2 linked regions of the Lentisphaera araneosa HTCC2155 genome follow. The main gene of each other region encodes a partner of the protein of the gene in region 2 in a complex. Links are inferred from orthologs where the notes say so. Each region holds a gene or a part of one and is shown on either strand. Other genes may lie near its edges. The genes, in order: mfd and uvrA.

Region 1 (15,510 bases), on a different replicon or contig from region 2:
ACCTTCTTTTTGAATTTGATGATCAAAAATGGATTCTTTCTCATTTGGGAATGACTGGAAGTTGGCGCATTTGTAAACTCACTGAAGAGCGAAAAAAGCATGAACACATTAGTATTCGTTTAGATAACGATCAAGAACTACGTTATTGTGACCCAAGGCGTTTTGGTGAGTTTCGCGTAATTACAGCTCCCTTAGATTCGACAACTGATCCTCAAGCCCTTTCTCATTTAGGACCTGAGCCCTTTGACGAAAGTTACAGCCAAGAATACCTCTGGGATTTATCGCGTTCCAAAACCAAACCCATAAAAAACTTTATCATGGATCCCCGAACCGTTTGCGGCATTGGCAATATCTATGCGAGTGAAACACTTTTTCGCTGTGGGATTTCTCCTTTGCGCAAAACGCAAAAACTTAGAAAAAAAGACTGTCTCAATCTAATTAATCATAGTCAGTCTGTGCTTCAAAGTGCTATTGATGCAGGCGGCACTACAATTATTGATTTCCAAGCGCCCGATGGCAGTGAAGGTTGGTTTCACCAACAACTCAATGTCTATGGCCGTGAAGGTGAGGATTGCGTGCAATGCGACAAAATAATCAAACGCATTGTCCAAGCTGGTCGATCTAGTTTTTATTGCCCAGGGTGCCAGAAATGAATAATCACTTTATGGAGATGCTCCCAGCTCTGAGCCTTTGCTTCTTAGAGCTTACTTTTCTTGCAGTATTGATTATCTCCATGCACTCCTTAAGAAAGGTTATTGGTCTCACTTCCTATTACATGGTCGTTAGCTTCATCCTCGTATTTGCTCAACTTGTTAACGCTGCTGACATTAGCTTAGTTTACGAATTCATTGACGTTCAGATGAATATTTCTTCATCGCTTTTATTAACGACTTTCATGGCGTCATTACTCATTACCTACACACTAGATGGACCGATTGCCGCTCAACGATTAACAGTAGCTTGTGTTGTTGTATCTGGTAGCTTCTTTCTACTTAACACCATCAGTCAGACTCAAACACAATGGTATGGCTTTATGGTAGATGCTGAGAAGCGCCAGTTCTTTTTTGAGTTCTTTGAAAAAATACGTATTAATACCGCCGCTTCACTTGGTGCCATTGTCGCAGACTTACTCGTCTTACCTGTGGTTTTTCAAATTTTCAAAAACCGTAATTTCGGGACCTATTTTAGTGTTGTCATCTCTTTTCTTTTGACACAAGTCGTCGATACCTACGTATATAGCCTAATCTCAAACTATCACTCAGATCAATTTTGGTTGAAGATGAATCAACTGTTCGTCTCACGTGCGTTTATTATTATATGGCTAAGTGTTATTGTCACCATTTACCTGAGGCTTAATGAGTATGGTAAAAAAGATGGGGAAGAACGTAACCCTATGGATTTTTTACGCGCTATTTTAAGTACTTATTCTTATGGAAATCTAATTAGCCAACACTCACGTGATTGGGAGGGCCGTTTTGCTCTCTTTGTCGAAAATAGCCCTGACCTAATCTTTTTAGTTAATTCCAAAGGTTACCCTACCGATGTTAACAAAAGACTTATTTTACGCTCAGGACATCCCTTTCATAAGCTTCAAGAAACTCATATGGATGATATTCTTCTCGATATAGAAGGTTGCCCAGATAAGATATTTGAAGATATCATTAAAAATCGTATGAGTTTTAAAGAAATTTGGAAAGCAACTGAAAACTCGCCTGAAATGCGTGACTTTAATTTTGAGTCAATTATTAAATCTACTGAAGATGAATATATATCTATCGACTTTATTGCCTCCATTTTATATGCAGGTAAAACAAAGCTTATCCTACTGACAGGTCGTGAAACAACGGCCCGTCATCAACTAACTCATCAACGTGACCAACTCACTAACCAGGTATCTCATCTGCAAAGACTCGAATCTGTCGGTCGCTTAGCGGGTGGAGTTGCCCACGATTTCAACAATTTATTACATTCCATCCAAGGTTCTCTTGACTCATTTGACAATAAGTCTGACTTAAATGAAAAAGAACGTATTGTAGGGAATATTCGCTACGCAGTAAACCGTGCTTCTGATCTGACTTCAAAACTCTTGAGCTTCGCTAAAAAAGGTAATTTTGAACTTAAGAAACTCAAAATCGAAGATGTCTTAAATTCGAGTTGGGAACTATTTAAACCGAGTTGCACTACACAAATTAAAATCAAACTCCTCAACTCACCTGACCCAATCTATATCCGCGGTGATAGAACCCAACTTGAACAAATGATTCTCAACCTACTGATCAATGCTCGCGATGCTTTAGAAGATGTAGAACGCGCAAAAATCACCATGCGTTGTGAATTGGCTTATGAAAATACTCAGGGCTGGGAACATGCTGCTGAAAACTTGATCCCTAGTAATTATTGTTGTATAAGGGTCAAAGATAATGGAAGTGGTATTCCAGAAGATGTCATGGAAAAAGTTTTTGAACCTTTCTTCACAACTAAACCAGTGGGTAAAGGTACCGGCATGGGGCTTTCTATGGTTTTTGGTACTGCTTCAAGCCACAATGGCTGGATACACCTTGAGAGTGTTGTTGATAAAGGTACTGAGTTCTTTATTTTCCTCCCCTTATACAATGCACCGAGTCAAGAAAATATAACACGATACGATATGGAAATAGAAAATGTTCAGACCTTGCATAGACCTTCATAATGGACAAGTAAAACAAATTGTGGGAGGAACCCTCGATGATTCTGAGTCTCCTGACACTAATTTTGTTTCCGAAAATGATTCAGCCTATTATGCTGAACTCTACCGTAAAGATAGCTTAAGTGGTGGCCATGTGATTAAGTTGGGCCCAGGCAATGATGAAGCCGCAAAAAATGCTTTAAAAGCCTGGCCAGGCGGACTGCAAATTGGCGGTGGCATCAATGATCAAAATGCTCGATTTTGGTTAGACCAAGGCGCTTCTCATTTAATTGTAACCTCTCACGTATTTTCAAATGGTCAGTTTGATCAAGGAAAGTTAGATGAGCTGGTTAAGATCACTGGAAAAGGTAAACTCATCCTCGACCTCTCCTGCCGCATTAGAGATGGCAAATACTGGATCGTTACTGATCGTTGGACCAAGTTCACAGAAACGGAACTCAATGAAAAATCACTCGACTTTTTCTCTCAGTACTGTGACGAGTTCCTCATTCACGCTGTTGATGTGGAAGGCATGTGCAAAGGAGTAGATATGAATTTAGTCGAACTGCTCACAGATAAGTCACCACTCATTTCTACTTATGCGGGAGGTGCAAAATCACTAGATGATCTTGAGAAAATTACGAATTTAAGTCAGAATCGCGTTCATTTAACTATTGGTAGTGCTCTAGATATTTTTGGTGGCAAAGACATCAAATATACCGAAGCCCTTGCCTTCAACAATCAGTATGAGTCGTCTCTATAAATTCCTCGACAATCCTGATTTTTTTGCGAAGCTCGCAAATTCAGGTTTATTGATTCTTGGGGATCGTGAGAAGCATGGTTTCTCCTGCACTGAAAACAATAAGAAACTCTTTTCTTTTCGTCTTCCACTCTCTTACCCTGCTCCCCTAGATGGACAAGCTTTGTTTGAATACCTTAACACTGTTCAACTGACGGATGACGAAGATTATATTATCCTTCTCATGGAAGCGGGTCGTGCAGCCGTCGGATTATATAAGGGTGGAAAGCTCATCGATCATAAAAACATACGAAAATACATGGTTCGCAAGAAACAGGGCAAAGCTCAAATCAGTCATTTAAAGAGCAAAGGAAAATCGCGCTATGGCTCTCGCCTTAGGCTAAGAGAATCCGAGGCTTTTTTTGATGAGATTTTAGAAAAGCTATTTAGTGAAGATTATAAATTCATTTCAAGTATTTATTATCATTGTCCCGTACGCCTCAAGGCTTGTCTAAATGAAGCGGCTGAAGACCTAAAGTTAGATCTTAATCAATTCACTTGGAAACGCTTAGCTACTGATATTAAGGAATGTAGTTTTAATGAGTTTAAACGAGTCAGTTCAGAACATCATTATTGCCGCTTTTTACTGGAAAACGAACATTCAAAAACCCCCTCAATCCCAGAATATAAAAAACTCTAATCACCAAGGATTACTATTGTAAACTAATAGTTTTTTAGTCAGTTAAACAAGTTTAACTTTAAAACGTTTCGCAATATTTCTTAAGCCTTGCTCCACTTCATCTAATGCCGCATAGCCTTTTTGTTTTAATTTGGGGATTTTGCGAGCCTCGCAATAGAGACCGTCATTGCCTTCAAGGTAAAGCGAGGACTCTTTGATCTCACATGAATGAAACTCTAGTAAGTTACATAAAGATTTGATTTTGTGAATCACCACATAAGCTTTTACTTCGCTCGTAAAGTTTCCAAAACGATCTTTGAGTTCATCTTCTAAACTAATAATTTCATTATACTTCACTGCTGTAGAAAAGCGCTTATACATTTCTAGGCGAACATCATCTGATTCTATATACTGCGGTGTCAGTGCCACGGGGATTTTATTATCAATAGACTGAAAACCATAATGAATAAAATCGGCGCTAAAACTAGTACTTGTGTCTTGATGAATACTACCCTTTAAATCTTCGACTGATTTTTTAAGAAGTTGACAATATAATTCAAAGCCCACGGCAGCAATATGACCACTCTGTTGCGAGCCCAACATATTCCCCGCTCCACGAATCTCGAGGTCACGCATAGCGAGTTTAAAGCCTGCTCCAGGATGAGTGTGTTTGCGAAGAGCGCTAAGTCTTTCTTTAGCATTATCCATAATAGCTTCATCACGAGGCATCAGTAAGTAACAATAAGCTTGACGATGATCACGCCCTACACGGCCGCGAAGTTGATAGAGTGAGGATAAGCCAAAGCGGTCAGCACGATCGATGACCATTGTATTGGCATTGCGTATATCCATTCCTGACTCAATGATTGTTGTACAAACTAAAATCTGCCCATCTCCATCGGTAAATTCATTCATCACCATCTCGAGTTCTTCTTCATCCATCTGACCATGACCAATCAAAATATTAGCTTCTGGAAATTGCCTCTTCAGTTTAAGAGCCACATTTTCAATAGTCTTCACACGATTATGAAGATAATAAACCTGCCCTCCTCGCTCCAGTTCACGCCTAATGGCGACCTCTATGATTTCATCATTTTCTTTTGTCACAATCGTACGTACAGGTTTACGGTTATGCGGCGCCGTCAAAATTGTCGAGAAATCTCTCAAACCCGTCATGGAAAGATAGAGTGTCCTTGGAATTGGCGTTGCCGACATGGAGAGGATATCCACATTGACTCGCATGCGCTTCAAAGCTTCTTTACTTTCGACGCCAAAACGTTGCTCTTCATCAACGACCAATAAACCCAATTTTTGAAAGTTAATATCTTTTTGCAATAAACGATGAGTTCCTACCACAATATCGACTTCACCTTCAGCCATTTCTTTTAAGACTTGTTTCTGATCTTTTTTACTGATAAAACGACTCAAGGTCGCAATCTTAATCGGAAAATCTGACATCCTCTGAGAAAAAGAGTGAAAGTGCTGTTGAGCCAAAACTGTCGTTGGCACCACTATTGCGACTTGATGAGAACTCATGACAGCTTTAAAGGCAGCTCGCATGGCAACTTCAGTTTTACCAAAACCCACATCACCGCAGAGTAAGCGATCCATTGGTTTAGCTCTTTCCATGTCCTTTTTGACTTCTTCTATGGCGCTTAGCTGATCGGGAGTTTCTTCATAGGGAAAACTCTCCTCAAAAAGACTTTGCCAATGATTATCTTTGGGAAAAGAAATCCCCTCGCTATGTTCTCGAGCGGCTTGAAGACGAAGTAACTCAGCTGCGTAGTCTCTGGCTGAATTTTCGGCTTTATCTAAAGATTTTTGCCAAAAGCCTGTCCCCAAGCGAGCTAATTTGGGTACGGATTTTTTGCCGCCGATATAACGCATCAATAAATGAGACGAATCGAGTGGTAAATAGAGTTTGCGATCGTCAGCAAATTCTAAAAGAAGAAACTCTTGGGAGTTTTTCACTTTAATGCCTAAGTAGCGGCAAATTCCGTAGTTTGCGTGCACCGCAAAATCACCTTCGTTGAGTTCTGGCTCATATTCTAAATTCTTCTGAAGTTGAGAGCTATACGACACATCTTTCGTTTCTTCAATTGGTCGTCCAAATAACTCTTGCTCACTAAGTACAGCATATTTTAACTCTGGTACAATAAAGCCGTAGTGAAGTGAGACAGGGTATAATAACAAATTCTTTTTATTACCGAGTTCGAGGACTTCATTTAAACGTTCTACTCCTGCTTCACTGCCACAAAAAACATGGACAGACCAGGACTTATTAATCCAGGACTTAACTCGATCAATCAGAAACTTTTGATGCGCTTGGTGAATTGACCTTTCCACTTCAGGTAATGTACTGCGATAGACAGGTGCTAAAGCAGCTACAGGAAAATCTTTAATATTATAGTCAGCTTGTATATCTATATCGGACACAAGTTCAATGGAGTTCTTAATTTCATCCCACAAGCTAAGTTGGACCTTTTCCTGATATCGCTCAAGATGTCGATCAATTGATTCTTCTTCCACAACACAAAGCTTAAAGCCTTTTATATACTCCAAGATACCTCGAGGCTCTAAACCACACTTTTCTACTGGGCTCACTTGGTATGATTTTGCATCGGCAATTGATTTTTGTGAGTCCACGTCGAATAAACGAAGCGAATCAATTTCATCATCAAAAAAATCTATGCGGACAGGAAACTTTTGATCAGGTGAAAAAACATCTAGAATGCCGCCCCGAAGACTAAATTCTCCGGGTAAGCTTACTTGGGCTTCGTTATCAAAGCCCATCTCTGTGAAAATTTCGCAAAGCTTCTCAGGGGCATATTGCTCATCGGCTAGTTTCAGTATTAAACTTTGCGAATTCAGCAAACCTGGCGGAGTCACGGCGCAAAGTAATGAGGCAACTGAACAGATAAGAACTTGAGGCTCACCACGGTTTTGCAACAATTGATTCAGTGTACGTGAGCGTTCTAAATCTATATCATATTCAACTTGATCAGAATTGAATTCTGGGTAGAGGAGTAAGTCTACATTCGGTAATAAAGATGCACTTTGATATTTCTTGAACTCATTAAAACAACTTTCTGCTTTCGATGACGTTTCAAAAACACAAAGCAACCTTGTGTGATCACTCACATTTTTAGCTAGAGCTAAATTTACGAGCTCTGGATCTGAAAGCTTTGTTTCTTTTTGATTGGGGAGGGATTGGAGTATTTCGTCAAAATTTTTAACAAATGAATTAAACACAATGAACTCCTACAGGGGAATAGAACCTAAATTCTATGTCCCATACGATCTCGTTTAGTGTCCAAATAACGCTTATTGTGCTTAGAAGGTGGAATGATGTGAGAAACCTGTTGTTCCACGGATAAGCCATAACGATTCAAACCGGTGATTTTCGCAGGGTTATTCGTCAATAATTTAAGCGGTTCAAATTTAAGGTAGTTAATTATTTGAGCACCGATCAAGTAATCCCTTGCATCTTCAGGCATGCCAACCGCTATATTGGCATCTACTGTGTCCATGCCATGGAATTGTTGTAAATAATAAGCGTCAAGTTTAGCTTTTAAGCCAATTCCACGACCTTCTTGCCTTAGGTAGACGAGAGCACCATAGCCGTATTCTTTGATTTCCTCTAAACCTTTGCTTAACTGATCTCCGCAGTCGCACAGTAAAGAACCAAAAACATGACCAGTTAAACACTCAGATTCGATTCGTACAAGAGGAGTTTTCTTCTCTTCTTTTTTTTCATCACACACAAAAGCCCAATGGTAGCGAGCATCAATTTCCGAATAGAATGAATAGAGTTTAAAACTACCTTGCTGAAGATCGAGTTCAGTCATCCCCGTCATCTCGATTAATCGTGGATTAAAGAAGCGTGATAAACTCACGTCCTCCTCGTTCAACAATAAACTGGAATCAACATTGACTTTGTTATAAATCTTTGTGTAGATAAGGCAGTGTTCGTCACCTTCAACATTTGAAGCAAACTCTACGATTCGTCCTTCAACTGATAGATTCTCTAATATATCGTGATTTTTTACGACTCGTAAGAGGACTCTATCTTCTGTTTCAGACTGATTATTAAAAACATTAATGAGTCCTTGTGGAGTAAACTCACATGGCAAGACTGTACAATCTTCAATAATCTCTCGAGACTGACAGATTTCACTCTGGTCACTCACAAGTAAAGATAGTGGACCACCATAAGTCATCAAATCAGCTATTTTTAATTCTGCACTCTTGTTCAAAAAACAAAAAGCATAAACATCTTCGGACTTTTCTGCTTTGTAATAAAGCAATTCACCACGACGTAAGTGATCTAACTTTTTTTCGAGTCTATCTTTGAGTTGATTCATTAATACTTCACCTGTTCAACGATTTCTAAACCGTAGTTATTAATCCCAATGAAGCTGGAAGGGCTATTGCTCATAAGCCTCATTTTACGCACGCCTAAATCTCTTAAAATTTGAGCACCCAAGCCATAAGCCATACCATCCTTAGGTCGCAAAGTTTTGATTTCACCATTTTCCATCCATATATCTGTTGGACGCTTAGAGTCACTAAACAAACCAGAATTGGCTGCTTGTTCAGGAGTATTCCTCAAAAATACAATGATGCCCGAACCTTCATCAGCTACTTGTTTCATCGCTCTATTTAAAGATGAACCCTCTTCGTTTTTTAAGCGATTAACAATATTACCAATCGACCATTCACTATGAACTCTTACTAAAACAGTTTCATCTTCATCAAATTTGTCTTTCCCACAAGTTAAAACTAAATCAATCCCCCTAGCAGGGTCGTAAATAACATTATAAACATGAAGTCGAAAGTCCCCGTAATCAGTTGGCATATTTACGATATTGAGAGCTTCTACTAAAGGTTCTTTATTTAAACGATATTCAATAACATCGTTTAAATCAGTAATCGCTAAATCATTATCAGACGCAAAGTACTTAACTTGCTCTTCACTTAAGCCGTTGGCTTCTTCATCTAAAAGTTGACAAAAAACACTTCCTTCTGAGTGCTCCGATAAACGTGCTAAATCATATGCAGCTTCCGCAATACCAGGTTTGACCAAAGCAGCACCATGAGAAATCCAGTTAACTTTCAGAAAACCTGGACTTATAAAATCACCCGCTTGTACATGCTCGTCTATCATCCTTAAAATACAGTGGCAGCGATCGTTAGCGTTTATACCCGTTTTTAAGGTATTATTCAGTTCAAAAGTCTGACGACTTAATACTGAGTTCAAAGGAGATGATTTTTTAAGTGCTATTTGAACTTGGCCACGACAATCGTTCATCATAAAAGTTACATAAGCTGAAGTGCACGCGGCAGCCGCAAAAACAAGGTAATATTTATCATCATCCGCAACGACGACTCGATCCCCTGATTTAAGCTTATCTAAAACTTTTTCTGTATCTCTGTCTAGACTCATTTATAAAATTCCATTAAAAATAATTTACCCTATGTAACCCCAAAAACCTAATAGTCAAATACACTATTGATAACCCATTATCAATAGAATGACTCAAAACTTAAGTTATGATCTTTTCTCCAATCATACAGCAGATCTGGGATTCTGGTCCATCGCCATATTCACATATAATAAAATAAGGTGAACTTGGGCTCGTTTCGCAAAAATAGAGCGCAAAAGCAAAGGGACACTCACCCTCTCCTTCCCAACTATCAATCTTCACTAAACCTCTATATTCGCTTTGTTTTTTGTAAGTAAAATTTTGCTTTTCAACCTGATTAAAAATACTCTTGGCAAAAGTATCGGATTCAAAGTCACCCTCTTCAAATATCCATGGGCAATCAAGAAGGTCGGCGCGATTGCCCATCGGCAAATCGTGATGAAGGTGAAAGTGAAGTGCTGGGAAATCATTTTCGTTACTGACTAAAACATAAAGATCTTCATGCTCATCTCCCAATTCGGAAAAAATATATTTTCCTGCATAGGTTTTCGCTTTTAGAAACACACTGTGTCCCTCATACTGAAATTCAGTATTGGGTTTGTGATTATCTATGAATTGAAAATTAAACATCGTTAGATTGACGCAATTGCTTAATGGCTGAACCAAAAGCTTGATTTTCTTCGGCTGTACCAAAACTTACGCGAATCCAATCGTCTAAAAGATAAGGTTGTAAAGGACGCACAATGACACCAAGTGCCATAAGTTTTTGAGCGATATCACCACCATTCCCAGTTTTAATCAAGACAAAATTTGCGTAGGAAGGTATAAATTCGAGTTCCAATTCATTACAGAGTTGTTCGTAGTACTGTTTCGCTGATCTATAGGCTTCTATTGAGTCTTGCAAAAACTCGTCATCATCGAGTGCGGCAACAGCCATATTTTGAGCTGCGAGGTTGGCGTTAAAGGGTTGGCGTGGTTTGTTTAATTCACTCACTAATTCTGCTGATGCCATACCGTAACCAATTCTAATTCCAGCTAAACCATAAGCTTTTGAAAATGTTCTTAACACTATGCACGTTTTACCCTTCTTAACGAAAGATAAAGTATCAGGCATTTCCCCAAGACATATTTCTGCGTAAGCTTCGTCAAACACAACTAAGACATCATCAGGGACTTGCTCCATGAAGTTATCTATCTCTTCTTGAGAGATCAAAGTACCCGTCGGATTATTCGGATTACAAACAAAAACGAGCGATGTTTCTGGAGTGATCGCTTTTGCCATAGCATCTAGATCGTGCTGAAGTCCAGCTTTCACCGGAACTTCAATAAAATCGCCGCCCATCATTGCAGTGAGGATTTTATATATAACAAATGCGTGTGCTGAAGCTACAACGGCTTTGCCTGGTCCTAAAAAAACTTGTGCTAAAAAAACTAAAATCTCATTGGAGCCTGCACCAAAGATGAATTGATCTGGCTCTAAGTTCATTTTTTTCGAGAGCTTGTCTCTTAGCTCCCAGGCACCAGCATCAGGATATCGGTGTAAGTTTGAAACACATTCAATGAGAGCTTTCTGCGCTTTGGGTGAAACACCTAAAACACTTTCGTTTGAAGCTATTTTTACAATCTCATCTGGGTTCAAACCAAAATCTCTCGCCACATCTTCTATGGGTCGACCCGGCTGATAGGGGCGGACTTTGCTCACAGGCTCGTTGATTTTATCAAGTATTTTCATTACCTTACCTAAAATTGAGTTTATTCTCTGAAAAATGCCCCTAAGATAAAGCTGACTTGCTAACTTTCACTCGGGACTCAAAAAAAGCATGAAACTTTTCAGAACAGAGATTATTCCTCAACAAACTTGTCCCGAAAGACTCAGTTGGCAAAACTCTTTTATTTCTCTTGGTTCTTGCTTTGCCGATAAGAGCTCTAAACTCCTTCAAAAATCAGGTGTAAAGGTTTATTCAAACCCTACTGGAGTTCTCTATAATCCACAAAGTATTGCCGATTTAATCAACAATAGCTTAGAGGGGAAAGTGTGGTCAAAAAATGAATGCGTGATTCATGAAAAACGCGAAGTTTTTCCATTTATCCAAGGAACACAAAGCGATCCCATTAAATTTATTAATGACACACAAACCGAACTTTTAGAGCAGATCAATAATGCGGACGTCCTTTTAGTCACTTTCGGGACCGCCTGGGCTTATCGCTTATTAACAAATAATGAAGTTGTCGCCAACTGCCATAAATTACCCAGTCAGCTATTCAAAAGACAGATGCTTGATCTTGATAGTATTTACAAAACTTGGAATCAAACCATTTTAAAGCTTCAAGAAAACAAGCCTGAATTAAAAATCATATTCACAGTTAGTCCCGTAAGACACCTAAGAGATGATTTCAGAGATAATCAAATCAGTAAATCGACCCTCCATTTAGCCATTGAAAAACTCGTTAAACACAATGAAAATTGTTTCTATTTTCCAGCCTACGAAATTATGATGGATGATCTAAGGGATTACCGCTTCTATTCTGAGGACATGGCGCACCCAAGCGATGAAGCCACTGCTTATATCTTAGATAAATTTATCAAATCAAGTTTTGACCAAGCCTCTGAAAAATACTTTTTAGAAGCCCAAAAAATTAGTAGCATGTTTGAACATAAGCTTTTAAATCCTGAGAGTGAAGACAGTCAGAAATTTATACTTTCCCGTCAAAAGAAAGCTCACGGTTTTCTTAAAAAATACCCTTCGAGTTTACTGGCTATCAATGTCTAAAAAAAACACCATCAACGCAATTATTTCTGGTGTAGGCAACTTAACGGGTCGCCTTAGCGGATTAGTAAGAGAAATGCTTTATGCCTACCTTTTTGGGACATCCCCACTGATCGGCTATTTTAAATATGCAGTTGCATTACCCAATCTAGCGAGAAGAATTTTCGGGGAAGGTGCCCTAGCCAATGCTTTCATCCCTTTACTTGCGGATAAAAAAAACAATGAACAAGACCCCAACTCTTACGCTTCAAAAATACTAACACTAACGGCAACCTTCAATACCTTTCTCGCTCTATGTGGTATTGCGATTTTGTTCATTCTTTTTTCTTTAGGCATCATTTCTAATGAGAGCCAGGAACTAGTTTACTTGGGAAGTGTTATGATGCCCTACCTACCTTTTATATGCTTAGCTGGTTTACTTGCTAGTATTCATAACCTGTACAGCAAATACTCACTTCCTGCACTCATGTCATCCACCATGAATGTTTGTTTGATAGCGGCGTCTTGTTTTGCAATTTTTACAAATCTTGATGAAAAATCAACTATTTATCTACTCGCTTTTTCTTTAGTTTTCTCGGGCCTCTTACAAGTTTTTATACTTTTAAGATCCGCAAAAAAATTCATCAAGTTAAAAATTGAATATTGTAAATTCAAAGCTCCTGAACTTAAATCTTTTTGGATAAGTTTCATACCTGTCACTATTGGGGCTTCGGCTCAGCAAATCTCTACTCTACTAGATAAAACAATTGCTTTATGGATTGGTCCTCATGCGGTTAGTTCATTGAGCTACAGTGAATTACTTATTTATTTGCCCGTAGGAGTATTTGGTGTATCTCTTGGATCTGTGTGCTTGCCATCTTTGTCGAGTTCTTTAGCCAAAGGTAATTTAAATGATGTACAACGAGACTTTGAAAAAGCCTTGTCCCAAGCTTTCTTTTTATCAATCCCCTGCAGTGTATTTTTTTATTTATTGGGAGACACCCTATTAAAAACTCTATTTTTACGTGGTGCATTTGATCTTGAAAGTCTTCAATTCACTCTAAAAGCATTTCTATGGTTTCTTCCAGGGATTCCTTTCTTCACAGCCTTAAAAGTTTTGCTTTCTCTATACTATGCCAATAAAAATACTAAAACACCGCTAAAAATATCATTAGCTATGATTACTCTTAACCTCGTATTGGGAATCAGCTTCATTCCTTTATTGAGTCATGCTTCCTTGGCTATGGCAAGTTCAGTCACTGCTTTATTGAACTTTGTTTTCTTGTTAACAAGCGCTAAGAAATTATCTTATATTCAAAACTTAAGTCAAATTGTACAAACTAACCTTCCCACTATAATTGCTGCCAGCCTGAGTTGTATCACTTTTAAACTCATAGCAGACCAACTAAGCATACTCGAGACCGGTTCCCTAAAATTCGCCGACAACTTATTAACGACTATCATTGGTGGCTTAATTTTTTCACTTTTATATTTATTTTTCTTCAAAGTTTTTAAATCTGTCTTCAACATAATTCTTAAGCTTTAAAACGAAGCAAATCAACCATATCCTTAGTCTTAGTAGAGTTTCTTTTTTAATTTTTAGACAAGTAAATGATATTTTGTGCTCACAAACTTGTATCTTATTAAGCAGAAGTTAAATTTTATTGCGTACATATACAAGAATGAGGAAGTGCCTAAAGTGAATGAATTACAGAAAATAAATATTAATGATCTCAACTGGACACTTCTAATAAGCTTAGTCTTATTCTTTACTATTATTATTGGTTCCGCCGCCCTATCTTCGACCATAGCCGAAAAACGCGGTCAAAAATTTACAATTCATTTTTTTATTGGCTTATTCCTTCCCGTAGCTTATCCAGTTTTTTTGATGATAGCAATGAAAAATAAACTTAAGCAAGCTAGCATCCAAGCTCAAAAAGCTGCGGAAGAAGAAGAGGACGATATTCCAGAGTTAGATATAGCCATCGATATCAATGAAGACTTTTTTAAACAATACCCGACAGACAAAAATGGACACCGTGCGGGTCCATTTGTCTTTGAAACCGATCAAGGTATTATCACGGCTCAATTTATTATTGAAATACAAAAACAACTTCTCGTCATCCAGACTTTAAACTCCAAAGAGCAGGAACAAAAACTTCGCCTGCCTTATGAAAAAATCATTAGCTGCAACACCTAAGGACTCCCCTATATTATGTTTGAACTCACCTTTGAATTCTCGTGCCCAAGTTGTGCCGGTCACGTGCCCTTTGTTAATAACACTAAAGAAGCTCATTGCTCTTCATGTGGATTAAATATTATTTTTGAAAACCCCGATCAGTTCTTAGATGCACTAGACCCTGACTCTGATATTGAGATGTTCCAAACTAATTCTGTTAAGCAGGTAGATAAATCAACTGGCAGTTTGCGAGAAACCATCACTGTTTCCTTTTCACGTCAAGACTTACTTAAACAAGCGATGGCTGCATCTTCTCCACCTCCAGTTAAAAACACTTCTACTAGTAACAACTTAAGCGCCATTAACACTCCTGTTGCTGCTGCGAAAAAATTAGGTAAACTAAAAGTAGCTCAGCCCGTAAATAATGATTTATTAAATCCAGGCAATAGCAGTTCAACTCCTGCAGCAGGCGCTCCAAACTTTGGTAGTACGGCTGCGAAAAAGCCGGCTCCCATGGGAGCTCCGAACTTTGCACCTCAAACTACAGCAAAAAACCTTTCCTCTGCAGAGACTATCACTGGTGCCCCAGCTTTCAATAAAGCTCCAGCTCCAAGCTTCTCTACACCAACTGAAGCTAGTGCTCCAAAATTTAGCACAACTCCACCTTCCGAATTATCTCCGCTTGAGCAACAACGTGCAGAACTTGAAGAGAAAAAGCGCCATATTGAAGAAGAGAGAGCTCGAGTGGAAGCAGAGTTCGAAAGAATCCAAGCTGAAACTGAAGCTGCTGAAGAAGAAGCGCGCATGGCTGCTGAAAAAGCTAAAGCCGAAGATGAAGCTCGCATTGCCGCTGAAAAAGCTAGAGCTGAAGAAGAAGCTCGCATGGCCGCTGAAAAAGCTAGAGCCGAAGATGAAGCACGCATTGCCGCTGAAAAAGCTAGAGCTGAAGAAGAAGCTCGCATGGCCGCTGAAAAAGCTAAAGCTGAAGAAGAAGCTCGCATGGCCGCTGAAAAAGCTAGAGCTGAAGAAGTTAGTATCGCCGCGGAAAAAGCTGAATCTGAAGATAAGAAAGTAG
Region 2 (15,126 bases):
TTGCGAGTTCCGCATTCTCCGCCACGTCTTTTAATGTTTGATCCGTTCCTATATAACCATACTTTCTAATGAGGCGATCAATTTCACTATCTTCACCAAAAGTATGCAATTCGGGCGCTAAAACAATGAGCTCACCATTATCAGCCATAGCTTTGCGAGTACGATAAACGGCCTTATTACCAAGCCAAGTTGAGTTAAATTCCTCTGGATCGAGGTAAACCACACATTTATTTATGGGTTTCTCAAGCTTGTCGAGGTTAACTTCACGACTGAGTTCACAAGCGGTTTCAAAAACATCATCGTTCTCTCCGGAGTAGAGACCTCGTAGGACAAGTTCATCATCTTCTTTAGCAATGACGGTAAGGATGAATTGTAGGTTAACGCGAGGACGGACAAATTGGTCGTAGCTTTCATTGAGCGCACGACGAACAGGACTATCTGTCTCACCCATAATGCGCTCCATTCCGTAGACTGCACCAAGGTAATGAGATTTATTAATGGTATCGCCACCGCCCACACCAATCATCACGTTTTTGGTGTAATTGGCCATACCAATCACTTCGTGAGGAACAATTTGTCCAATAGAAATGATTAGGTCATAATTATTGAGAACTTCTTTATTAACCGCGACCTCCATAGGAAAGTCTAACTTGCCTTCCGAGAGTTCTTGAATTCTTTGGGCAGATAATTCACCCAAAATTTCTAGGGCATTGCGCCAATCGTGAGGCATATAAGAATCTAAAGGTATGTCCTTGCCAAACATTAAATGCAATTGTTCAGGTGTCATCGGAACATGAGTTCCTAAAGCAGGCATAATATTGATTTCACAGCGGTCTTTGAGTTGCTGGTATAAATAGGCCGTAATCTCACCTGCACGGGAATTCAAACGCGTATGATCGGGTGGCAGTAGAAGCAAACGACGAACACCCTCGGCATGAACTTTAATAAATTGATCAAGATGAGCGTGAAGTTCATCACGGCTAATCACTCTCTCTGCTGAACCATCATTAATTAACATTGATCTTCTCCTGTAATTCTTTTATAATCTCATCCGTACTTTGACTAATATCAACCGTAAGTGCCTCTTGAGGCTCCTCTAATGTGGCAAATTGACTGTCGAGCATTTCGGGCTTCATAAAGTGATCGCGTTGCTTCATTCTTTCTAAGATAACTTCGCGACTTCCTTTGAGATAAACAAATGTCACCTCACCAAATTTCGATAAAGTTTCGCGGTATTTTTCTTTGAGTGCTGAACAAGCCAAAACCGCACCTTCGCCACGGTTCCAAAGTTGGATATTAACAGCTAAAATATCTAACCAAGGTTGACGATCATCGTCATTAAGAGCTTGCCCCGATGACATTTTGTCAATATTCGCTTTGGGGTGGAAGTCATCACCATCATGAAAAGGGAAATTGAGTAAGTCTGCCAAAGCTTCTCCAATGGTAGATTTTCCACAGCCGCTCACCCCCATTACCACGAAAACCATGCTTAAACTCCTGAGAAAGCTGAGAAACCGCCGTCAACTGGCAAGACGATACCCGTGATAAAACGCGATCCTGGCCCTGCTAAAAACTTCATTGAACCCTTGAGATCTTCAGGCTCACCGAACTCATGCATCGGCGTATTATTAATAATTTTTTGTCCACGTGCTGTAAGGGTTTCACCATCTTGTTCATAGAGTAGGAAACGGTTTTGATCGGACACAAAAAAGCCCGGCGCAATAGCATTGACACGAATATTTTTCTCCGCCAAATGAACCGAGAGCCACTGAGTGAAACTATCCACGGCGGCTTTCGCATTTGAATAAGCGCCTACTTTTGTTAGCGGACGCGATGCCGACATGGAGGAGATATTGATAATATTTCCCTCACCCACTTCGATCATGTCTTCCCCAAAGATTTGTGCCGGGATAAATGAACCCTTGAAATTCAAATCAAAAACCTGAGAATAAGCATCGGCATCAAGTCCAAAGAAGCTATCTTCCATGGCTGTGTCATCGCCCATTTGTTCTGCGGGTGCAGTTGCTTTTGGATGATTGCCACCCGCTCCATTGACGAGAAGGTAAACCGGACCCCAATTCTTGTTGATACTTTCTTTGGCTAGTTTTAAACTTTGAGGATCGAGCACATCGGCGGCTACTACTAGAGTTTGATCATAGCCCTTATCCGCCAAACGATTCTTAAGATCAATTAATTTACTTTCTGTACGACCGAGAAGTGCGACTTTTGCACCCTCTTCCAATAAAGCTTCCACAAGTGCTGAACAAAGAACTCCAGCCGCGCCAGTCACTACACATATTTTATCTTTTAAACTCATTGTTTTCTCCTAAAATTTAAAGTAATTTTTCGCATTATTATAACAGATATCTTCGATCAACTGAGCCAAGAACTTGCGGTCATCAGGTAGTTTCCCCTGGGCCACATCTCGCGCAAATAAGTCGCAGAGTAAGCGACGGAAGTATTCGTGCCGAGGAAAGGACAAGAAAGAACGCGAGTCCGTCAACATGCCCACAAATTTACTAATGAGGCCGAAGTTAGAGAGGTCATTCATTTGCTTCTCCATTCCGTCGAGTTGATCGAGAAACCACCAACCTGAACCAAACTGGATTTTACCGGCTTGTCCACCATCTTGGAAATTGCCAATCATTGTTCCGAGAACGGCATTGTCTTTCGGATTGAGGTTATACAAGATCGTTTTGGGAAGCTCATTTTTCACATCGAGACTATCCATAAAACGCGAGAGTTTTTCAGCAATTGGTAGGTCATTCATGGAGTCAAAACCCGCGTCTCGTCCCACAGTTTCAAAGCGGCGAGTGCTATTGTTTCTCATGGGGCCTAAATGCAATTGCATTGCCCAGCCCTTCTCGGCATTCCAACGTCCAAATCCCTGCATAAAAGCTGTACACAGAATTTCTTTTTCTTGATCACTCAGCTCCGTCTTGGCACGAGCTTTTGCGAAGGCCGCATCAAGTTCACTCGCCGTATAGTCCGTGTAATAAGCTCTTGGTAAACCATGATCCGAGAGGCGGCAACCGCGTTCGTGGAAATAGTTGTGGCGATCTTTGAGCACCTGTAAGGCACCGTCAAAACTCTTGACTTCTTGATCCGCAATCTGTGCGAGTTTATCAATCCATTCATTCCAAGCATATAAATCATCCAGAGCTAAAGCTTTGTCAGGTCTAAAAGTTGGCAAAGCTTTAAAGTCTTCGATTTCTTCACTGCAAACTTGGTGAAACTGCAAATTATCCGCTGGATCATCAGTCGTACATAAAACCTCGACATTTTGCTGTCTTAGCAAATTCCTACAGGAATGCGATTGATTCGCCAGTTGTTCATTACATGTCTCATAAATTTTTCGGGCCTTATCACCATTGAGTAAATCATTAACACCAAAATAACGTTGCAGTTCAAGGTGCTGCCAGTGATACAAGGGATTGCGCATGGTGAAAGGAATGGTCTCAGCCCATTTCTGCCACTTCTCTTCTGGCTTGGCATCGCCAGTGATGAAGCGCTCTTCAATGCCATTGCTGCGCATTCCGCGCCATTTATAATGGTCACCTTCTAAAGTCGCCTCTGCCATATTGGCAAAACAACGGTCGCTAGCAATATCTTCTGGAGGTAAATGGTTGTGGTAGTCAATAATAGGCATTTTAGCCGCATGATTGTGATAGAGGTCTTCTGCCACCGCGTTACTCAGCAGAAAATTGTCATCCATAAATTTTTTCATTTCTTAATCCTTACTTGTTTGAGCTAAACTAAAGATAGTGGGACAAATTCACAATTTGCAAAATACGAAATTATATAGGTTTTTACGCAATTATTCCTTTTAGGCAAATTTATTCAAAATCCAGTATTTGAATTATTTGCATGCAATTAAACACCATTGTACCTTAAAAACAAAAAGGTTGATTTATGGATAAAAATTATTCTGTGGTGAATTTTGATGAGCTCTATACAGTGAATTGCCCTTGCGGGACCACACGTCGCGCCTTTACAGATGACCCCGATCAAATTGCCAGCATTCATATGGTTGACATTAAGCAAGATTCAGAATTGCACTACCACAAAAAGATGACCGAAATCTATCTCATTTTAGAAGGTGAAGGTCACATGGAACTCGATGGCGAACTCATCCCCGTTCGCAAGGATTCAACTATACTAATCAAACCAGGTTGCCGTCATAGCGCCATTGGTAAAATGAAAATAGTCAATATCCCCGTTCCCGCTTTCGACCCCGACGACGAATACTTTGATTAAGACTTAGGTTTCCAGCAGGCTGCATCCCAAATTGACCAAATGTGGACAATCCAACCCAACAAAATAATCCAAAGTAAAGAACATAAAACAAAATGGATGGCGGCTTTCATTAAGCGCCCTTGGACTAATTGACCTAGTCCGGGGATAAAAAAGCTACAGATCGCAGCTAAAACATTTCCTGTAGAACCTTGATTGGACATATCTATTTCCTCATAATTTAAGTCAATCTAATCCATTTCTTTTGGATCTCAATGACTTCTTTTCAGCGAGGATAAATATAATTATTAAGATATATGATAAATAGATCTATAATTATTGACTAGATCAATGATCTCCAAAGAAAATAACTTCTGTCTCATTGAGCTTTATTGAAGTACACTCAATTGATTACTTATGATTAGGATATTTAGTGTATGAAATTGAGCGTAAAAATAATATTGGCCTTACTATTTATCTGCTTTCTTTGCTTTTCTTGTGTTAGGGAAGAGCAAGACCAGTTAAGCCATGAGGATCTTGATGACAGATTTTATATAGAGAAAATCTACGTTAACACAAATTTTGAAGTCGTCCCTTTTTAATTTCTAAAGCCAGCCACTCTGCCATTTTTGCGGATTGCGCAACTCAACTAAACTAACGGCGCGGCTCTTACCTTTTAATAAAGGTTTGAGCTGAGCCGTTTTTGCTTTCTCATTCGTAGCAATCACCGTAAAATGCTTTTGACGATCAATAATTTCGACCGCCGTCCACTTGGAGTCTAAAAGGTGCTTAAAATCCATCATTTCAGTATGGGCTTCAAATACTGACCCGTAAATGATGCTGCGCACTTCGCAACTTTTTCAGGTGTCCCACTGACCATAACTTGACCGCCGCCGGCACCGCCTTCAGGTCCCATATCTATAATCCAGTCCGCAGTCTTGATAACGTCTAAATTGTGCTCGATGACAATCAAACTATTACCTGCATCACGCAAACGATGAAGTACTTGTAAGAGTCGATCAATATCGGCTATATGCAAACCCGTTGTCGGTTCATCCAAAATATACATCGTATGACCACGTGGAATACGACAAAGTTCAGAAGCTAATTTCACACGTTGGGCCTCACCACCCGATAAAGTCGTTGCCGCTTGTCCCATGTGTAAGTAACCCAAACCGACTTCTTCTAATGTCCCCAAAATCTTTTTGAGCTTCGGCACCTTATCAAAGAACTCGTAGGCTTCGTCAATGGTCATTTCTAAAACATCGGCAATACTGCGACCTTTGTAGAGCACACTCAAAGTTTCGGTATTGTAGCGACGCCCGCGACAAACTTCGCATTCCACAAAAACGTCCGGAAGAAAGTTCATTTCAATCTTGCGATAACCATCGCCTTTGCACTCTTCGCAACGGCCACCTTTGACATTAAAACTAAAGCGTCCCGGTTTATAAGCCCGTGCCTTTGCATCTGGTGTGGAGGCATAAAGAGTTCGGATTTGATCAAAAGCTCCCGTGTACGTCGCAGGGTTTGATCGAGGAGTTTTGCCAATGGGTGACTGCGTAATTACGATCTGCTTGTCGATTTCTTCTAGACCTTCAACCGAACGAACTTTTCCTGGACGTTCACGCCCAATGCCTAAATGCTTGTTGATACTTTTCTTGAGAATTTCGTGAACAAGTGTTGATTTACCCGAACCCGAAACACCCGTCACACAGACAAATTTACCTAGCGGCACGCTCACATTCACTTTCTGTAAATTATTCTCTGCCGCAGCCTTAATTTTAATACTCTTACCATTGCCCTTTTCTCGCTTTGCGGGAATCGCGATTTCCTTCTTGCCACTCATGTACTGGCCCGTAAGTGTATCGGCTTTCATAATTTCTTTTGGCGGACCTGCAAAAACAATTTCACCACCTAAGCGACCTGCCATGGGCCCCATGTCGATGAGATAATCCGCACGTAAAATGGTGTCTGTATCGTGCTCGACAACAACAACGGTATTTCCCAAACCACGTAAATGTTCTAGGGTAGCTAAAAGTCTGTCGTTATCGCGTTGGTGTAAACCAATGCTCGGTTCATCTAGAATGTAGAGAACTCCCACTAAGCCCGCCCCCAACTGAGTCGCTAAGCGAATTCGCTGCGCTTCCCCACCAGAGAGAGAAGAAGATTCACGATTGAGGTTGAGATAATTAAGACCTACAGCGTTAAGAAAACCTAAGCGTGAATCAATTTCGCGACTCACTTCTCCTGCAATGACTTTTTCGGTTTCATTAAAGTCTAGATTCTGGATGAATTCTGCGGCGTCCGCAATCGACATGCGTAAAAAATGGTTAATGGGCATATCTTTGACAGTGACCGCCAATGATTCCGGTTTGAGGCGATCCCCGTGACATGATCCACATTCGCGTCGAACCATGAGGCTAAGAATTTTTTCACGTTGACGATCTGAACCCGTTTCATTCATGCGCCGAGTGATATTTCGCGCTACACCTTCAAAAGGTTTATTGACATCATACCAACGTCCAGCATTCTTATACACCATGCGGATAGCTTTTCCGGTACCGTAAAGCAAGACATCACGTTGTTTCTCGCTTAAGTCTTCAAAGCGAGTGGTCAGTTCAAAGTCATAGGCCTTGCCAACTGACTCAAGTAAATTCTTGTAGTAGAAAACCAAGCGGCGAGGACCTTTTTTCCAGAATGGGAAAGCATCTTTCACTGGCTTGCGTTTATCGGGAACAATCATGTCGATATCAAGAGTCTGAACAGACCCTAAACCATGACATTCTCCACAAGCACCATAGGGACTATTGAATGAAAAGTCACGTGCTTGCAGTTCCGAAAAGCTTATATTGCAGGCATCACAAGCTAAATGTTCTGAAAGCTTGTGTTCATCCCATTCCCCCTGCTCATTTTCTACTTGAAAAATAATCGAGCCGCCACCATAAGTGAGCGCAGTCTCCACTGAATCAGTCAGACGACTACTCTTTGAGCCCGTTTTGATACGGTCCACAACAAGGTCGACATTGTGCTTGAAATTTTTATCTAAATTGGGCACGTCTTCTAAACGACACATTTCGCCATCTACGCGAACGCGAGCAAAACCGTCGCGCACGGCTTTTTCAAAAACTTCCTTGTGTTCACCTTTTCTTCCCTCAACTAAGGGAGAGAGGATAAGCATTTTTTTCTCTTCAGGAAAACTTTGCGCTTTGCGCACAATCGCTTCGGCACTCTGACTCTGAACTCGTTCACCGCATTGAGGACAATGACGTTTACCCACATGCGCATACATCAATCGCAAGTAGTCATAGATTTCAGTACTTGTTGCGACAATCGAACGTGGACTACCCACGCCCCCACGCTGCTCAATGGCAATAGCGGGTGAAAGCCCCGTGATTTGCTCTACTTCCGGCTTTTCCATCTGATCCATGAATTGACGTGCATAAGATGACAAGCTCTCCACATAACGTCTTTGCCCTTCAGCATAGAGCGTGTCAAAAGCGAGAGATGATTTACCTGAACCACTCAGGCCGGTGACAACCACTAGCTTATTTCGCGGAATTCGCACATCCACATTTTTTAAATTGTGGTGGCGAGCCCCTTTAATAAAAATATCTTCCATTTGAAGTCCTTTAAATTTAATTCACTAAATATGGAAGACTGGCTGAATATATCAATTCTCCAGCGCAAAAAGGCCATGTAAAGATTAATTTGTCATCTCGAAGTGATTAGACTGCTGACTTTCTAGGCTTTTTTCAATAAAGCGAGAAATTCTTTAGGTGATAAAAAAGCTCTTCGTGCTAACTTAGCCGAAACATTATGGAGATAGCAAATCTTGAAAACCTTCGAAAATAATAGCCACCTAGAAGCACTACAGCGCGCATGGGCAATCTTCTCTGGACACAAACGCGATCAAGTCAGTGAATTTAACTGTGAAAACTGTGTCTACCTTCCCATCGCTGGATTTATCAATGGCCTTGCGCTCTGGCTCTGTGCGCAGATTATTTTATTTTTCCAGCAACAATCCAATGCTGGTGCCGTGATTCTTGGAAGTTTTATCATCAACGCCCTCTTATCTTGGTCAAATAATTTCCAAATACTCAACTTTGGCAACTCCATCAACAAAGCCCATGACCTGAAGCTTTCTCAAGCCCCCGTCGCCATCACTCAAATTGTTATTTTATTCCGCTTAGCCGCCATTGCCTATCTACTCCATAAAGGCTTAAGTTGGTGGCTCATTCTCGTACCTCTTTTTCCTGCATATACTTTAAGTGTTAGATTCTTAGCAGAACTCAAAAACAAAGATGCCAACATTCAAAATATGTGCCTCTACCTAACGATTGGCTGTGCCGTCATTCCTTGTTTATTTACTGAACAGATCGTTCCCGTAGCCCTCTGCTTTGCAGGCATCTATTTCCTTTCTCCCTACCTTAAAACTAAACTGCAAAACTTAGAATTCGAAGACCAAATCAATAGTCACCGAGAATACCTTGAGCTCGCGACTCTATGCTTTGCCTTACTTATCCTCAAATAGGATTCCCTAAACCATGAAATATATTTTATTATCCATTTGTCTACTTTTAAATTTATTTAGCCTTGCCAACGAACAGCCTGTCATTGAAGGTATTGAAGCTCCAAAGACTGAGCCAAAAGCTGTAAACGAAGTCGCTCCAATAAAAGAAAAAGTTGAGCCTCCTGCTAAAATCGTCCTCGAACGTCAACAGGGGGTGGTTATTACAAATCGCCTCAATGTTCGCGCCCGCCCTTCTGTTCGTTTTGAAATTATTGATCGCATCAAACGCGATAGCAAAGTTGAAATTATTAAAGAAACTGATGATTGGCTACAAATTGTTGCCCCCGAACACAGCTCAGCGTGGATTGCTGCCAAGCACGTTGATGAAGAAGGCAAAGTAAAGCCTAAGAATGTTCAAGCCTATGCAGGAGCAGGAATTGAATTTTCTCCACTGGGCACGGCGCCCGTAGGAGCAAGAGTTGAAGTCCTTTATCGCAAAAATAATACTTGGTTAAAAATCAAAGCTCAACCCTGGATGAACGCTTGGGTCAGCAAACAATTTGTCAAAATAGATAAAACTGAAACTAAGACCGCAAAAGTCGAAGAAACTGAAACTCAGGATATTAAGGCTATCCCCATAAAACCAGCGAATCCAACTGCTGACAATGAAGTTAGTAAAGAGGTTAATGCGGCCATTAAAAAGAGTTATAACTTTGATGAGCGACGTGCTGAACTCGCAAAAATCGAACAACAATTTCGTGATGAGATCGCACAAGCCGAAAAAGAGCGTGACGAACTTGAGAAGAAATTAACTGAGTTAAAAAAGAATAATGAAAACAAAATCAGCGAAATTAACCAAGCTGAAAAAGAAATTTATGAGAAAAATGAAGATATCCTAAGAGGCAAAGAAAAAATCGAAGTGGTCAACAATGTTGAAAATGACATCAGCCGAGATGAATTCGAAATCCAAGCCTCAGAAGAAATCACTGCTCAATTAGGGAATATCGATGAGATTGAACTCCTTGTCCAGCAAGGGCAAACGGCTATCAAAGGTATCATCATGCCAGTTCGAGAAGAAGATAGACAAATAGTTGATTTCGCTTTGGCTGTAAAAATTGACAAAGAGTATTATCCTCTGTGCTATGTAATCGGCAAGGTAGAAAACCTGCACACTTTGTATGAGCAGGAGATCGCCATGACTGGAATAAAAAAACGTAAGGAAGGCTGGTCTCGTCCTGTTTTCCATATGGACAAATATAAAATCATTAGGAAGTAACAATGACTTCAGAGTCAAATAAATACCAACTTTGGACAAGTAAAGCTCTCGCTAATGAGGACTTTAGCCGTGAAGAATGCTTAGAAATTCTTGCATCCCCAGAAATTGACCTTCTCAAACTCGCCTCTGCTGCTGGCGATGTTCGCATGAAAACTTTTGGTAAGAAAGTTAAAATCCACCAAATCAACAATGTTCAAAATGGCCTCTGCCCTGAGGACTGTGGTTACTGTGGACAATCAAAGGATTCAGACCTCCCCGTCAATAAATATGCTTTAAAGCCAGAAGACGAGATTGTTGAAGAAGCTCGTCAAGCCAAAGAGCGCGGTGTCTACCGTTATTGCATGGTTTCGTCTGGTACGGGTTTAAATGACAAACGAACGGATCAGTTCGCAAATATCATCCAGCGAATCCAGGATGAAGTGGGAATTAAGACTTGTTTATCTGCCGGTTTCGTTGAATACGAACAAGCAAAAAAACTCAAGGATGCTGGTCTCGATCGCCTCAATCACAATCTCAACACTTCTGAATCTCACACACCAGAAATCGTCACCACTCACACTTATGAAGATCGTCTCGAAACTTTGCGCAATTCGCGCAAAGCTGGTTTAGAGAACTGTTCTGGCATGATTGCTGGTATGGGTGAAAGCGATAATGACGTCGTCGATGTTGCTCTCGAAGTCCGTCGCTTGGGCGTTCCTTCTATCCCCGTGAATTTTCTCGTTCCTGTTGAGGGCAATCGCATCTTCGACTTCGACCAACTGGACCCAATTCGTTGCGTTCGCATCCTCTGCTTGTTCCGCTTCCTCAATCCAAAAGCTGAAATCCGTATGGGTGGTGGTCGTGAAGGTCATTTACGTGGACTCCAGAGTCTTGCACTCTACGCCGCCAACTCAGTTTTTGTGGAAGGTTATTTAGTCACTCGCGGAGATCGCAAAAATAAAGTTTTCCGTCTCATTAAAGATGCTGGTTTTGAAATTGAAAATGAAGCAGCCTTCAATATCGAAGATGATGAAGCTTCCTCTAAAAAGTTTTCGATTGATGATAATCCTTCAATCCTAAATCCAAAAACAACTAAACCCGAAGGTTGTGCCCCAAGCACCTGCAGCTAAAATGCTCGTCAAAGAACAATTTTTCAGCTTCGCTTCAAAAGAGGAGCCCTTTCGACTTCGTTGTGGCAAAAATCTCAACGAAGTTCAAGTCTGCTATGAAAGCTATGGTGAACTCAATGCTGAAAAAAGTAATGCCATTCTTATTTGCCATGCCCTTACGGGCTCAGCACATGTAGCTGGCCGACATTCAGAAGATGACCGCAAGCCTGGTTGGTGGGACGAAATGGTTGGCCCGGGAAAAAGCTTTGACACAAATAAGTATTTTATCGTCTGCAGTAACATCTTAAGTTCCTGCTATGGAACTACGGGTCCCCAGTCTACTTCTCCTGAAACTGGAGAAAGCTATAATTTAGATTTCCCCATGACAACTATCTACGACATGGTCAACGTTCAAAATGAACTTATGAAACATCTAGACGTTGAAAAATGGTTGGCCGTTGCAGGTGGTTCTTTAGGTGGCATGCAAGCCTTGCAATGGGCGGTAACTTACCCTGAAAAAGTTCATTCATGCATCCCTATTGCAACTGCTGCTCAATGTTCTCCGTTGAGTATTGGTTTCAACTGGGTTGGACGTGAATCCATCATCAAAGACGAAAACTTTGATGACGGCAATTACCCGAAAGGAACTCAACCCGAAAAAGGCCTCTCTATTGCCCGAATGATTGCGCATATGACTTATCTATCTGATGTTTCGATGCAAAATAAATTTGGTCGTAAACTCCAAGAAATGGATGATGTTAATTACGAATTCACCCACAATTTCCAAGTGGAAAGCTATCTTAATTACCAAGGTCGCCAATTCGTTAATCGTTTCGACGCCAATTCCTACCTGTATATCACCCGTGCAATGGATTATTTTAATTTAGCTGAGGAAGGTGAAGACAAAAGCCTTGCACAAGCTCTAGCTAAGAGTCTTTGTCAATTTTGTATCATCTCCTTTTCTAGTGATTGGCTTTTCCCGCCGTATCAATCAGTTGAAATCGTTAACGCTTTAGCAGAAAATCATCGCACAGCAACTTATTGTAACATCAAAAGCGATGCAGGTCATGATGCTTTTTTGCTAGAAGTTGACGTACTCGCTCCTATCATTGGCAATTTCCTTGAACAACAACTCGAGAGTTGCTCCAATGCATAAACAATTACTTGATGCCAACTTCTCGATCATCACATCTTTAATCAAAGAAAAATCTCGTGTCCTAGACCTTGGTTGCGGCAAAGGCAAATTACTCAAACACCTTAAACTTGAAAAATCTTGCGAAGTCCAAGGGATTGATGTGAGTCAGCAAGAAGTCATCGACTGTATTGCCAACGCAGTTCCCGTCCTACAACTCGACCTTGAAGAAGGCATGAGTTTTTTCCAGGATAAGAGCTTTGATTTTGTCGTAATTAGTCAAACAATGCAACAAGTTCACAACCCTGACAAACTCATTCGAGAAGCACTACGAGTTGGGAAGAAAGTTATTGTTTCTGTGCACAACCTAGCTTACTGGAAGTCACGACTCCAAATCACTCTCAAGGGAATGATGCCCAACACTAAACATCTTCCCTATGAATGGTATAACACTCCCAATATTCACCTAGGCTCTATCCGCGATTTTTATTCCATGTGTGAAAAAGAAAGTTTTCGCATTACTCATGTGTATCCTGGCGGCGATCATTTTTTAAAGTCATTTAACAAAAATTTATTCTCAGAATTCAGTGTCTTCACCCTGGAGAGCCACTAAATGTATCCGGACTTTTGTGAAATCTTCGGCAAAGACATCTACATAGTTGGCGGCGCTGTACGAGATCGACTCTTAGGTATTGATGTAGTTGACATTGATATTGCCTCAGCTATACATCCTTACGATTTTAAAGACCTAAGTAAATCACTTGGGTATAAAACTTTTGACACCGGCATAGAGCACGGAACCGTAACCGTGTTAATTGATGGTAAGCCTTATGAGCATACAACTTTTCGTACTGATGTTTCTTGCGATGGTCGCAATGCCAATGTGAGCTTTTCAAAAACGATTGAAGAAGACCTCTCTCGTCGCGACTTTACGATCAATGCCATTGCTCTTCTTGGTAAAAAAATCATTGATCCTTTTAATGGACAAAATGATTTAAAAAATAAAATTTTGAAAACAGTTGGCACTGCAGAAGAACGTTTTTCTGAGGATTACCTGCGAATTATACGTGCGGCTCGTTTCGCCTCTCGACTTAAGATGTCAATCGATACTGATTTACTTATCGCTGCAAAAGAACTGGCGCCTAAAATAACTCAGCACGTTTCAGTAGAGCGTATAAGTGATGAATTCAAAAAAGCTCAAGGTCACGCCGAAGAGTTCCTAAAAGTTCTTTACTCAATGAATATCTTGGATGTTCTTTTCGACAGCACCAAAGATCATTACGCCAATGAACTTTGGTGGGAAGAAGTTGGTCGTGCAGCTCAATATGATGGCGAGACTTATTTTGCTGCCCTCGTTAGACCTAGTGGTGATAAAAACAAAGTCGAAAGTATTTGTAGAGAATACAAACTTAGTCGATCCATCATTCGCTTTTCTTGTCAATTAGTTGAACATCTTGCTTATTTTAACACAGGCGAATTTTCACTTGAAAAATCTTATCAAATTTTAAAGTCATGTGGCGATAATAGTTCTCGTTTACTTAATTATTTACATAATGTCATTGAACAAACAGAACCACGTCCTGCCCTTGAACAAACATTAAATCAGCTGGATGATATTGACCAAGCAATTAAGAACCCTTTAATTAATGGTGGAGATCTCCACACAATGAATATTAAGCCTGGACCGGAATTTCGCCATATACTCGATCGAGCCGCCCTCCTTCAGATTGAAGGCTTGAACAAAGAAGAAATATTAAATAAAATCGGCTAAGTGTCCTTAGCTAAATTCAAAGCATCTTTTCTCCACACAAGTCAGGTGACTTGTATTGTCACGAGCCTCTACGCATTCCTCTCTGAAACGCCACAATGGCAGCTCTTTTTATTTGTTTATTTTGCCTGCTTTTTCACATACAATATTGAACGAGTCTACCAAAACTCACCTGAAGATCAAGTTAATCACCCTGAACGATGGTCTTTCTTACGCAAACACCAAGGTTTCATTCAAAAACTCTGTATCACATCCTTGATTTGTTGTTTAGGCTTATCTTTCTTTCTCACAAAGAGACAGTGGCTTATTTTAATCCTTGCAAGCATCCCCACTTTATTATATCTCTCTCCTAAAATCTATTTTTATAAAAAGCGTCTCAAAGAACTCTTCCTAGCTAAAGAATTCTCTATCGCTTTTTCCTGGGCACTCATAACTGCTGTTTTACCATTTCTTCAGTTTAACGCACTTTTTTTCATCTCGTGCTTCATACTCGCCCTCATCAACGTCATTTTCTGTGACGACTTAGATAAACTAGGAGATAGTAAACAAAAGATAAAAACCATCGCCAACACCTCTCAAAAAAACACTCCTATTGCCATTGGATTATGTATTTTATTAAGTGTCACGTTTTTCTTTATAAATATGAAAGGCTTTTCTCTAGCATATATCCATCTTTTGATTGCCCAGTATTTCAGAGCGAATTCAACTCAATATGACCTTGCTTTAATTTGGCCTATCATTGCTCCTTTCTAAAAAGAAAAAAAACCTCCAATTATTCTTGCCTAAAGTCCTCACAAGAACTACTGTTCGAGAATTTCAAAAATAATTTCACATAACGGATGGATCATGAATTTTACACACTTTAAGGCTATAAGTTTACTTCTTCTACTCAGTTTCTATTCTACCTTTGCTGATGAAGTCACCTTAAAAAATGGTGCAGTCTTGCCGGGTAAAATCACAAAAATCACCAAAGGCTCTATTACTTTTCAGACTGATTTCGCAGGAGAAATCGTCATCAAACTCAGCAAAGTTGAATCTTTTAAAACAGAGAAAGATGCCAACCTCGAATACGATAATCGACAAACCGTAGTTGGTTTAATTGATTACATGAATGGGCAA

Evidence for each region.
Region 1: the proteins of uvrA (region 2) and mfd are in contact, whole or in part, in a crystal structure (PDB 4DFC), measured with the Escherichia coli proteins. The link is inferred for Lentisphaera araneosa HTCC2155 from one-to-one orthologs.

Annotation. Positions count from the first base shown.
Region 1 is NZ_ABCK01000001.1:368,285-383,794, forward strand. What follows is about bases 3,947-7,659. They hold mfd (transcription-repair coupling factor), read right to left. Parts: upstream 7,336-7,659; coding sequence 4,147-7,335; downstream 3,947-4,146. Other genes in these bases: LNTAR_RS24845 (hypothetical protein), read left to right, coding at 3,947-4,104; LNTAR_RS24850 (GTP cyclohydrolase II), read right to left, coding at 7,362-7,659. Outside these bases: mutM (bifunctional DNA-formamidopyrimidine glycosylase/DNA-(apurinic or apyrimidinic site) lyase), read left to right, coding at 1-653; LNTAR_RS24840 (sensor histidine kinase), read left to right, coding at 650-2,689; hisA (phosphoribosylformimino-5-aminoimidazole carboxamide ribotide isomerase), read left to right, coding at 2,661-3,428; more of LNTAR_RS24845, read left to right, coding at 3,412-3,946; more of LNTAR_RS24850, read right to left, coding at 7,660-8,447; LNTAR_RS01320 (3,4-dihydroxy-2-butanone-4-phosphate synthase), read right to left, coding at 8,447-9,529; LNTAR_RS01325 (hypothetical protein), read right to left, coding at 9,630-10,139; hisC (histidinol-phosphate transaminase), read right to left, coding at 10,132-11,241; LNTAR_RS01335 (GSCFA domain-containing protein), read left to right, coding at 11,330-12,280; murein biosynthesis integral membrane protein MurJ, read left to right, coding at 12,273-13,802; LNTAR_RS01345 (hypothetical protein), read left to right, coding at 13,956-14,456; LNTAR_RS26990 (hypothetical protein), read left to right, coding at 14,472-15,510. UniProt on the Escherichia coli protein: Couples transcription and DNA repair by recognizing RNA polymerase (RNAP) stalled at DNA lesions. Mediates ATP-dependent release of RNAP and its truncated transcript from the DNA, and recruitment of nucleotide excision repair machinery to the damaged site.
Region 2 is NZ_ABCK01000015.1:101,672-116,797, forward strand. The notes cover bases 4,833-8,161. They hold uvrA (excinuclease ABC subunit UvrA), read right to left. Parts: upstream 7,853-8,161; coding sequence 5,033-7,852; downstream 4,833-5,032. Other genes in these bases: LNTAR_RS15440 (TIGR02450 family Trp-rich protein), read right to left, coding at 4,839-5,036; LNTAR_RS15450 (hypothetical protein), read left to right, coding at 8,066-8,161. Also shown: LNTAR_RS15410 (nickel-dependent putative hexonate epimerase), read right to left, coding at 1-1,018; LNTAR_RS15415 (gluconokinase), read right to left, coding at 1,008-1,487; LNTAR_RS15420 (SDR family oxidoreductase), read right to left, coding at 1,490-2,317; uxaC (glucuronate isomerase), read right to left, coding at 2,327-3,727; LNTAR_RS15430 (cupin domain-containing protein), read left to right, coding at 3,913-4,257; LNTAR_RS15435 (hypothetical protein), read right to left, coding at 4,254-4,457; more of LNTAR_RS15450, read left to right, coding at 8,162-8,764; LNTAR_RS15455 (SH3 domain-containing protein), read left to right, coding at 8,778-10,019; biotin synthase BioB, read left to right, coding at 10,022-11,128; homoserine O-acetyltransferase MetX, read left to right, coding at 11,106-12,263; methionine biosynthesis protein MetW, read left to right, coding at 12,256-12,852; LNTAR_RS25890 (CCA tRNA nucleotidyltransferase), read left to right, coding at 12,853-14,010; LNTAR_RS15480 (UbiA prenyltransferase family protein), read left to right, coding at 14,011-14,760; LNTAR_RS15485 (DUF481 domain-containing protein), read left to right, coding at 14,854-15,126. UniProt on the Escherichia coli protein: The UvrABC repair system catalyzes the recognition and processing of DNA lesions. UvrA is an ATPase and a DNA-binding protein. A damage recognition complex composed of 2 UvrA and 2 UvrB subunits scans DNA for abnormalities.